2 regions of the Metapseudomonas resinovorans NBRC 106553 genome follow, and region 2 is predicted to be linked to the other one. Evidence: predicted binding sites of a transcription regulator. Region 2 holds the regulator's gene; the other holds the start of a gene.
The links. The regulator LexA, encoded in region 2, represses DNA repair genes until DNA is damaged. The targets are predictions, from matches to a motif close to CTGTNTNNNNANACAG.
Positions count from the first base shown of each region.

Region 1: recN (DNA repair protein RecN) is a predicted target of LexA. The motif match lies at 2,435-2,450, and genes of this name have one in related genera.

Region 1 covers NC_021499.1:5,442,372-5,447,273, forward strand. The annotation lists gene dnaK (molecular chaperone DnaK) at 1-1,649, opposite strand, end outside; gene grpE (nucleotide exchange factor GrpE) at 1,750-2,319, opposite strand; gene recN (DNA repair protein RecN) at 2,475-4,148, shown strand; gene fur (ferric iron uptake transcriptional regulator) at 4,230-4,634, opposite strand; gene PCA10_RS24580 (outer membrane protein assembly factor BamE) at 4,734-4,902, shown strand, end outside.
Region 2 covers NC_021499.1:2,312,299-2,317,200, forward strand. The annotation lists gene topA (type I DNA topoisomerase) at 1-307, shown strand, start outside; gene PCA10_RS10465 (DUF6586 family protein) at 374-892, shown strand; gene PCA10_RS10470 (hypothetical protein) at 964-1,197, shown strand; gene sulA (SOS-induced cell division inhibitor SulA) at 1,279-1,755, opposite strand; gene lexA (transcriptional repressor LexA) at 1,766-2,377, opposite strand; gene PCA10_RS10485 (TetR/AcrR family transcriptional regulator) at 2,590-3,297, shown strand; gene PCA10_RS10490 (L,D-transpeptidase) at 3,342-3,866, shown strand; gene nagZ (beta-N-acetylhexosaminidase) at 3,876-4,874, shown strand; gene PCA10_RS10500 (S-methyl-5'-thioinosine phosphorylase) at 4,884-4,902, shown strand, end outside.

The DNA.
Region 1 (4,902 bases), 3.1 Mb from region 2:
ATCATCTTGCGAGTGGCGTGGACCAGCGCGTCACCCTGGTTGCGGGCAGCGGCCAGCTCTTCGAACTTGCGGTCTTCCTCGGCGTTGGCCTCGGCGTCACGCACCATCTGCTGGATTTCTTCCTCGGACAGACCGGAGTTGGCCTTGATCACGATGGACTGCTGCTTGCCAGTGGCCTTGTCCTTGGCGGACACATGCAGGATGCCGTTGGCGTCGATGTCGAAGGTCACCTCGACCTGCGGCACACCACGGGGCGCCGGCGGGATTTCGGCCAGGTCGAACTTGCCCAGGGACTTGTTCTGGGCAGCCTGCTTGCGCTCGCCCTGCAGCACGTGAATGGTCACGGCGGACTGGTTGTCGTCGGCAGTGGAGAACACCTGCGACTTCTTGGTCGGGATGGTGGTGTTCTTCTCGATCAGTGCGGTCATCACGCCACCCAGGGTTTCGATACCCAGGGTCAGCGGGGAAACGTCGAGCAGCAGTACGTCCTTCACGTCACCGGCCAGTACGGCGCCCTGGATGGCAGCACCGATGGCGACGGCTTCGTCCGGGTTCACGTCCTTGCGCGGCTCCTTGCCGAAGAAGTCGGCTACCTGCTTCTGCACCAGCGGCATGCGGGTCTGGCCGCCGACCAGGATCACTTCCTGGATGTCGGACACGTCCAGGCCGGCGTCCTTCAGGGCGATACGGCAAGGCTCGATGGTACGAGCGACCAGGTCTTCCACCAGGGCTTCCAGCTTGGCGCGGGAAATCTTCACGTTCAGGTGCTTCGGACCGGTCTGGTCTGCAGTGATGTACGGCAGGTTGACGTCGGTCTGCTGGCTGGAGGACAGCTCGATCTTGGCCTTCTCGGCGGCTTCCTTCAGGCGCTGCATGGCCAGGGGATCGCCCTTGAGGTCCATGCCGGACTCTTTCTTGAACTCGTCGACGAGGTAGTCGATCAGGCGCAGGTCGAAGTCTTCACCACCGAGGAAGGTGTCGCCGTTGGTGGCCAGCACTTCGAACTGATGCTCGCCGTCCACTTCGGCGATCTCGATCACCGACACGTCGAAGGTACCGCCGCCCAGGTCATAGACGATCACGGTGTGGTCGCCCTTGGACTTGTCCATGCCGTAGGCCAGCGCAGCCGCGGTCGGCTCGTTGATGATGCGCTTGACGTCCAGACCGGCGATGCGGCCGGCGTCCTTGGTGGCCTGACGCTGGCTGTCGTTGAAGTAGGCCGGAACGGTGATGACCGCTTCGGTGACCGGCTCGCCGAGGTAGTCTTCGGCGGTTTTCTTCATTTTCTTCAGCACTTCCGCGGAAATCTGCGGCGGCGCCATCTTCTGGCCCTTCACTTCGACCCAGGCGTCACCGTTGTCGGCCTTGGCGATCTTGTAGGGAACCATCTTGATGTCTTTCTGCACGACGTCTTCTTCGAAGCGGCGACCGATCAGGCGCTTCACGGCGTACAGGGTGTTCTGCGGATTGGTCACCGCCTGACGCTTGGCGGATTGGCCCACCAGGGTCTCACCGTCGTTGGTGTAAGCGATGATCGACGGCGTGGTGCGAGTGCCTTCGGCGTTCTCGATCACCTTGACGCTGCCGTTTTCCAGGATGGCCACGCAAGAGTTGGTGGTCCCCAGGTCGATACCGATGATTTTGCCCATATTCTCTCTCCCGAAACTTTGGATTCTCCGCGGCCTCATTTCACGGACCGCGGCAGCAAATAAACGCTTGATCTAACAGATGGGGGCCCGAGCCCGGATTTCAAGCCTGCTCGTCGATCGACGGCGGCGTAACGCTGGGAGCCTTGCTGACCACCACCATGGCGGGACGGAGCAGGCGGCCATTGAGCAGGTAGCCCTTCTGGAACACTTTCAGCACGCTGCCCGGCTCGACATGGGTGCTTTCCTCCATGGCCATGGCCTGATGGTGCTCCGGATTGAACGGCGCACCGTGCGGGTCCACGGCTTCCAGCTGGTAGCGCTTGAGGGTGTCGTGGAACAGCTTGAGCGTCAGCTCCATACCCTCACGCACCGGCTTGATGCTGTCGTCGGTGGCGCTGGTCAGCTCAAGGCCGCGCTCCAGGCTGTCGACTACCGGCAGCAGGTCATTGGCGAACTTCTCCAGCGCGAACTTGTGCGCCTTCTCCACATCCTGCTCCGCACGACGGCGGATGTTCTGCAGCTCGGCGGCAACACGCAGCGACTGATCCTGGGCCGCGGCCAACTGCTCTTCCAGCACTTGCACGCGAGTGGCAAGGTCTTCGCCGGATACGGCTTCGGCGGCGGAATTCGCTTCGGGGGTCTGGGTGTCCAGGGTCTGTTCGTCGGCCATGTCTTCCTCCTCATGAAAATCTATTGCGGGCAAGAGCCGCTGATATGTCCGCCTATATGGGGCCGCAATTTGTCGGTTCAAGGGGGAGGGGCGATTGTCAGCCAGAAAACAAACACTGTATAAATAGACAGCCATCTCAGCGCGGGAGTCGCACCATGCTGGTACACCTGTCTATCCATAACTACGCCATCGTCGAGCACCTGGACCTCGAGCTCGAGGCCGGCATGTCGGTCATCACCGGCGAAACCGGTGCGGGCAAGTCGATCATGCTCGACGCCCTCGGGCTGACCCTGGGCGATCGCGCCGACAGTGGCGTGGTGCGCCCCGGCGCCGACAAGACAGACATCCTCGCCAGCTTCGACGTCAGCGCCATCGCCGAAGCCCGCGACTGGCTGGCCGAGCGCGACCTCGAACAGGACGGCCCCTGCATCCTGCGCCGGGTGATCACCGCCGAAGGCCGCTCGCGCGCCTACATCAATGGCTCGCCCTGCCCTCTTGGCGACCTCAAGAGCTTGGGCGAGCTGCTGATCGACATTCACGGCCAGCACGAACACCAGTCACTGCTAAAGACCGACACCCATCGCCGCCTGCTGGATGAATACGCTGGCGCCAGCGACCTCGCCCGCCAGGTACAACTGGCCGCCCAACGCTGGCGGCAGACCCGCCAGGAGCTCGAACGCCTGTCCAGAGCCGGCGACGAGCAACGCGCCCGCCACCAGTTGCTGAGCTACCAGCTGGACGAGCTGGAGAACCTCGCCCTGGGCGAGAACGAACTGGAGCAACTGGAGCAGGAACACAAAAACCTGACCAACGCCGAAAGCCTCCTCGCCACCTGCCGCCAGGTCATCGACATGTGCAGCGAAAGCGACGCCGGCAACGTGCTCAGCGCCCTGACCGCCAGCCTGAATCGGCTCACCGCCTACTCCACCCAGCCTGGAGCCATGGGCGAAGCGGTGAACCTGCTGTCCAGCGCGCAGATCCAGGTGGAGGAAGCCATGGGCGAACTCAACCGCTTCCTCGACCACTTCGACGCCGATCCGCAGCGCCAGCAGGCCCTCGAAGAACGCCTCGACAATATCTACACCCTGGCGCGCAAGCATCGGGTACAACCGAGCGAACTCGCCGAACTGCAACAGCGCCTGCTGGATGAGCTGGAAGCGCTGAATGCCGACGACGAAGCCGCCGAGCGCCTGGCCGACGAACTGGCCGCGTACGAACGCCACTACCAGGAAAAAGCCACAGAGCTGAGCAACCTTCGCCGCGACGCGGCGGGCTGCCTGGCGGGCGCCGTGGAAACCGAGATGCAGCGCCTCGGCATGCCCGGCGGCCGCTTCAATATCCAACTGCACGCCAACCCGGTGGCCGAACCTCAGCAGCAGGGCCTGGAGCAGGTGGAGTTCCTGGTCAGCGCCAACCCCGGCCAGCCTTTGAAGGCTCTGGCCAAGGTCGCCTCCGGTGGCGAACTCTCACGCATCAGCCTGGCGATCCAGGTGATCACCGCGCAGACCTCGCGCGTGCCGACCCTGGTCTTCGACGAAGTGGACGTCGGCATCGGCGGCCCAACCGCGGAAGTGGTGGGTCAACTACTGCGCCGCCTCGGCGAGCGCGGCCAGGTGCTCACCGTCACCCACCTGCCGCAGGTGGCAGCCCAGGGCCATCACCACCTCTTCGTGCACAAGCAGCGCGGCAGCGACGAAACCCGCACCGCCGTGGCCAAACTGCAGGAAGCGCCGCGCATCGAGGAGATCGCGCGGATGCTGGGTGGCGTCGACCTCACCGAGGAATCCCTGGCCCACGCCAGGAAGATGGTAACCAGCGCGCAAAGCTGATACCCGCTGCGCGCGACGTTCACCACGCGACACAAATGAAAAAGGCGACCCGAGGGTCGCCTTTTTCCTTGCGCGCAGCGCTTACTTCTTCTTGCGGATATAGAGCACAAGATTGTGGTCTACCAGCTCGTAGCCACGCTCCTTGACGATTTCCTTCTGGCGCTTCTCGATCTCCGGATCGAAGAACTCGATCACCTCACCGGTATCGACGCACACCATGTGGTCGTGGTGGCCGCTGTCGGCCAGCTCGAACACGGCATGGCCACCGTCGAAGTTGTGGCGTACCACCAGCCCCGCCGCTTCGAACTGGGTCAGGACACGGTAGACAGTGGCCAGACCGACATCTTCGCCGGCTTCCATCAGAGCCTTGTAAACGTCCTCCGCGCTCATGTGGCGTTGCTCGGTGGAATCGAGCATCTGGAGGATCTTGACCCGAGGCAAGGTCACCTTCAGGCCGGCTTTACGCAGTTCGTTGTTTTCTACCATGGTCAGCTTTCTCGAGGAATGCGGCTTTCGCAGCTTCCCTTAATGCAGGTATGATCGGGACTTTTCATGCCCAGCCAAGATAGTGGAAGTCGCCCACCGATGCAAAACACCAAGCTCCTGCTGACCAGCCTCTCACTCGCAGGCTTGCTCGCACTCGCCGGTTGCTCGTTTCCCGGGGTCTACAAAATCGACATCCAGCAGGGCAACGTTGTAACGCAGGATATGATAGACCAGTTGAAGCCCGGAATGACCCGACGTCAAGTGCGGT
Region 2 (4,902 bases):
GGTGGACGACACCTACGTGCTGCGTGATGGCGCTTCCGGACTGTTCCTGGCTGCCAGCCAGTTCCCGAAGAATCGCGAGACGCGCGCGCCGCTGGTGCTGGAGCTGATCCCGCACAAGGATGAGCTGGACGCCAAGTACCACTTCCTGCTCGATGCGCCGAAGAATGACCCCGAAGGGCGTCCGGCGGTGATCCGCTTCAGCCGCAAGACCAAGGAGCAGTACGTGCAGAGCGAAGTGGATGGCAAGCCCACTGGCTGGCGTGCTTTCTACGATGGCGGCAAGTGGAAGGTCGAGGACAAGCGCTGACCGACTGCAGCGCGCCCGGCAATGGGCGCGCATATACTGCCCGAGTCACTTGTGGAGGGCGCCGTCATGGCCCATGAGCTGTATACCCGCACGAACCAGAAACTCTTCTTCGCCGGTCTGTCGCTGGAGTCCTGGCGCAAGGCGGAGGAGGGGCGGGCGATGAACGCCCAGGCACTGGTGCAAGCCGAGCGCGAGGCTTCGCTCTTCCACCTCTACGGCGCGACGCTCGGCCTGTGCCATGAAATCGCCGGCTATTACCGCCTGCCCGAGGCGAATGCCCCGCGCGTGGAGCTGCTGCTGACGGCAGATGTGCTGGCGATGGCGCCCAGTCCGGAGCTCGCCGAGTTGGTGGAGTTGGCCCAGCAGCGTGAAACCTGGTTGGCCGAGTTGCTGGCCGCCTATGGCGCGTTGTTCCAGCCGCCGCAGGCGCCCAAGCAAGCCAAGGTTGACCCGACCCTGCCGCTGATTGTGGCGGTCAGTGTGGACGAGGATGCGGCTCCGCTGTCGCGGGAGACGCTGGAGTCCTGGCGGCAGAACCTGAAATCCCTGGCCTTGCGCTTCCGAGAAACCCTCAGCGAGTGCTGATTTGATCGACGGACTAGGGCGTGATGGCGGCTCGCTGCTACAATGGCCGCCTTTCGTGGAGAGCTGAATCTATGCCTACGTCCTTTCTGGAAATAGTCGAACTGCCTGATGGGCGCATTATCCTGCGCCGGGCCGAGGACGAGGAGGCGTTGGTAACGCTGGACTTTTCCGCTGATGCCAAGGCGTTTCTTCAAGGGCATCACCTGGAAGTCGCCAAAGCCATGCTGAACGTTGGTGTGCAGATGGCCGGCCGCCTGGCCGAGGGTGATATGGACCACCAGGAAGGTCCGCGCGTTCTGCATTGAGGTTCGTAGCCGAATCCTGCACTGATTCGGTTACAGGCTGATGTCTCAGGGGCCAGGCCAGCGCCCGGCGCCCGCTTCCTCTCAACCCAGCAGAATGTTCAGGCTTTGCGCGCCGCCCTGGCGTGCCGCTTGGGCTAGCTGGCGTTTGGCTTTCTGCCCCAGCTGCAACCAGCTGACCACCGTATGGCTGCGGCCCAGGCGGAGCGCTTCGCAGGTCAGTTCCAGCGCACTTTGTTCGCCTCGCGGTTGCAGGATCAGGATGCGTTCGCGGTTGAGGCCGGAGTCGCGCAGCCAGTCGCGGGTCAGGCCCGCCGGGGCGCCGATCAGCGTCAGCCAGCGTGCATCCTGTTCTTCACTCAGTTCCCGCAGCACGGAAGCCAGCAGGTTACGGCAGTGCCCGGTGGCGCCGCGCAGCGAGAGCTCGCTGAAGGCTTCCGGTTCTTCCGGGCGGGGTTCTTCCACCACGTCGGTCAGCATCGGCACAACGGCGGGGTTGGCCAGGATGGCATCGTGGAACAGCGGGAGCTGCGAACGACCAAGGGACTGCGGGAACTGCATAAGGCCTCCTTTAGCGGCGGATCACGCCGACACTCAAACCTTCGATCACCATGTCCTGTTCATCCAGGTTCACTTCGATTGGGGCGAACTCGGTGTTCTCGGCAATCAGCCATACCTTGTCGCCCTCTCGCTTGAAACGCTTGACCGTCACTTCGTCGCCCAGGCGCGCCACCACGATCTGGCCGTTGCGGGCCTCGCGGGTGCTGTGCACGGCGAGCAGGTCACCGTCGAAAATGCCGATGTCCTTCATCGACATGCCGCGAACGCGCAGCAGGTAGTCGGCACGGGGATGGAAGAACTCGGGGTTGATGCGGCAGGATTCCTCGATGTTCTGCTGGGCGAGGATGGGGGCGCCGGCGGCGACCCGGCCGATCACCGGCAGGCCGTCTACTTCATGGCCGCCGGGTTCGAAGCCTGGGATACGGATGCCGCGGGATGCGCCCGGGGTCATCTCGATAGCACCCTTGCGTGCCAGGGCCTTCAGATGCTCCTCGGCGGCGTTGGGTGACTTGAAGCCGAGCTCCTGGGCGATCTCGGCGCGGGTCGGGGGGAAGCCGTTGTCTTCAAGGCAGCGCTTGATGAATGCGAGAATCTCGGCTTGGCGGGGCGTCAGTTTCAGCATGGCGGCGCTCTGTTTTTTTATACAGTGACTGGGATTATATACAGTGATCCGGTCTTGGCAACGCTTCTTTTTCGGCGCTCGCGCATTCGTGGCCGAGACAGGGCGCTGTGCCTGGCGAGATGACCGTTGCGTCAGATAATGGTGTGTGCGGCTTGACAAACGGTCCGGCTGAAACGTATGTTTCAAACAAGTGTTTGTCAGGTGGAGGAGCCATGGCCCAGTCGGAAACCGTTGAACGCATTCTGGATGCTGCGGAACAGCTGTTCGCGGAAAAAGGCTTCGCCGAGACTTCGCTGCGTCTGATCACCAGCAAGGCCGGGGTCAACCTGGCGGCGGTGAACTACCACTTCGGCTCGAAGAAGGCCCTGATCCAGGCGGTCTTCTCGCGCTTCCTCGGGCCTTTCTGCCAGAGCCTGGAGCGCGAACTCGATCGTCGCCAGGGCAAGGCCGAGAGCAAGGCCAGCCTCGAGGAACTGCTGGAGATGCTCGTCGAGCAGGCGCTGGCGGTTAAGCCCCGGAGCGGCAACGACCTGTCGATCTTCATGCGCTTGCTCGGTCTCGCATTCAGTCAGAGCCAGGGTCACTTGCGCAAGTACCTCGAAGAGGTTTACGGCAAGGTGTTCCGCCGTTACATGCTGCTGGTGAACGAGTCCGCGCCCAGGGTGCCGCCGCTCGAGCTGTTCTGGCGGGTGCATTTCATGCTCGGCGCCGCGGCCTTCAGCATGTCCGGCATCAAGGCGCTGCGCGCGATGGCCGAGACCGACTTCGGCGTGAACACCTCCATCGAACAGGTGATGCGCCTGATGGTGCCATTCCTGGCCGCCGGCATGCGCGCCGAAACCGGCCTGACCGACGAAGCCCTGGCCGGCGCGGTGCTCAAACCTCGCAACAAGGCCCCGGCCGTACCTGCCAAGGCATAAAACCATATGGGCGCAGGCTGCCTGATCGGCTAAGCTTGCGGCCCATGCAAAACCTCGATCTCCTGCATATCTCCATTGCCGACCAGCAGCTCTATGGCTTCGCCGACGGGCAGCTGGTGTTGCGCGTGTCCGTGTCCACCGCCCTGAACGGTGCCGGTGAAACCAATGGCTCCAATTGCACCCCCCGTGGCCTGCACCAGGTCCGTGCGCGGATCGGCGAGGGACTACCTCGTGGCGCCGTGCTGCGTGGCCGGCGCTGGACCGGCGAAGTGTGGAACGCCGAGCTGCATGCGCAGTTCCCGGGGCGCGACTGGATACTCACGCGCATCCTCTGGCTCAGTGGCTGCGAGCCCGGCCGCAACCGCCTCGGCAAGGTGGACAGCTTCCGCCGCTACATCTACCTGCACGGCACACCGGATACCGAGCCCATGGGCGTGCCCCGTTCCCACGGTTGCATTCGTCTGCGCAATGCCGATGTGCTGGAACTCTTCGAGCGCGTGCCCGTCCACTGTGCGGTACGCATAGACGAAGCGCCTTGCCCGGTCTGGGCCGCGACTCAACTCTCTTAAGGATTTTTCATGCAAGGTTCTCTGATGCTGGATATCGGCGGCACCTGGCTGACCGCCGAGGATCGGCAGATCCTCCGTCAGCCGGAAGTCGCCGGCCTGATCATCTTCGCCCGTAACATCGAGAGCCCGCGCCAGGTGCGCGAGCTCTGCGCGTCAATTCGCGCCGTGCGTCCCGACCTGATCCTCGCCGTGGACCAGGAAGGCGGTCGCGTGCAGCGCCTGCGCCAGGGCTTCCTGCGCCTGCCGGCCATGCGCGCCCTGGCCGATAACGACAACGCCGAGGCGCTGGCCGAGCAGTGCGGTTGGCTGATGGCCACCGAGGTGCTGGCGGTAGGGCTGGACATCAGCTTCGCGCCGGTCCTGGACCTCGACCACCAGCGCAGTGCGGTGGTGGGCAGTCGTGCTTTCGAGGGTGATCCGGCGCGCGCCACGGCGTTGGCCGGTGCCTTCATTCGCGGGCTCCGCCAGGCCGGCATGGCCGCCACGGGCAAGCATTTTCCCGGTCATGGTTGGGCGGAGGCGGACTCCCACGTCGCCATTCCCACCGACGAGCGCAGCCTGGAGCAGATCCGCAGCAGCGACCTGGTTCCCTTCGCCCGCCTGGCCCCCGAGCTGGACGGCATGATGCCGGCTCACGTCATCTACCCGCAGGTGGACAACCAGCCTGCCGGCTTCTCCCGTCGCTGGCTGCAGGACATCCTGCGCGGCGAACTGAAATACTCCGGCGTCATCTTCAGCGATGACCTGTCCATGGCCGGCGCCCACGTGGTGGGTGATGCCGCCGAGCGCATCGAAGCGGCGCTGCGTGCCGGCTGCGACATGGGCCTGGTCTGCAATGACCGCGCCGCCGCCGAGTTGGCCCTGGAGCGCTTGCAGCGCCTGGGCGCCACGCCGCCACAGAGCCTTGCGCGGATGCGCCGCCGCGCGTTCCCCGGCATCGAATACCGCCAGGAACCCCGCTGGCTGCAGGCCGTCGCGGCCCTGCGCGAAGCCCAGCTGATCGATTGAGGAACCGACATGACCGTCTACGCCATCA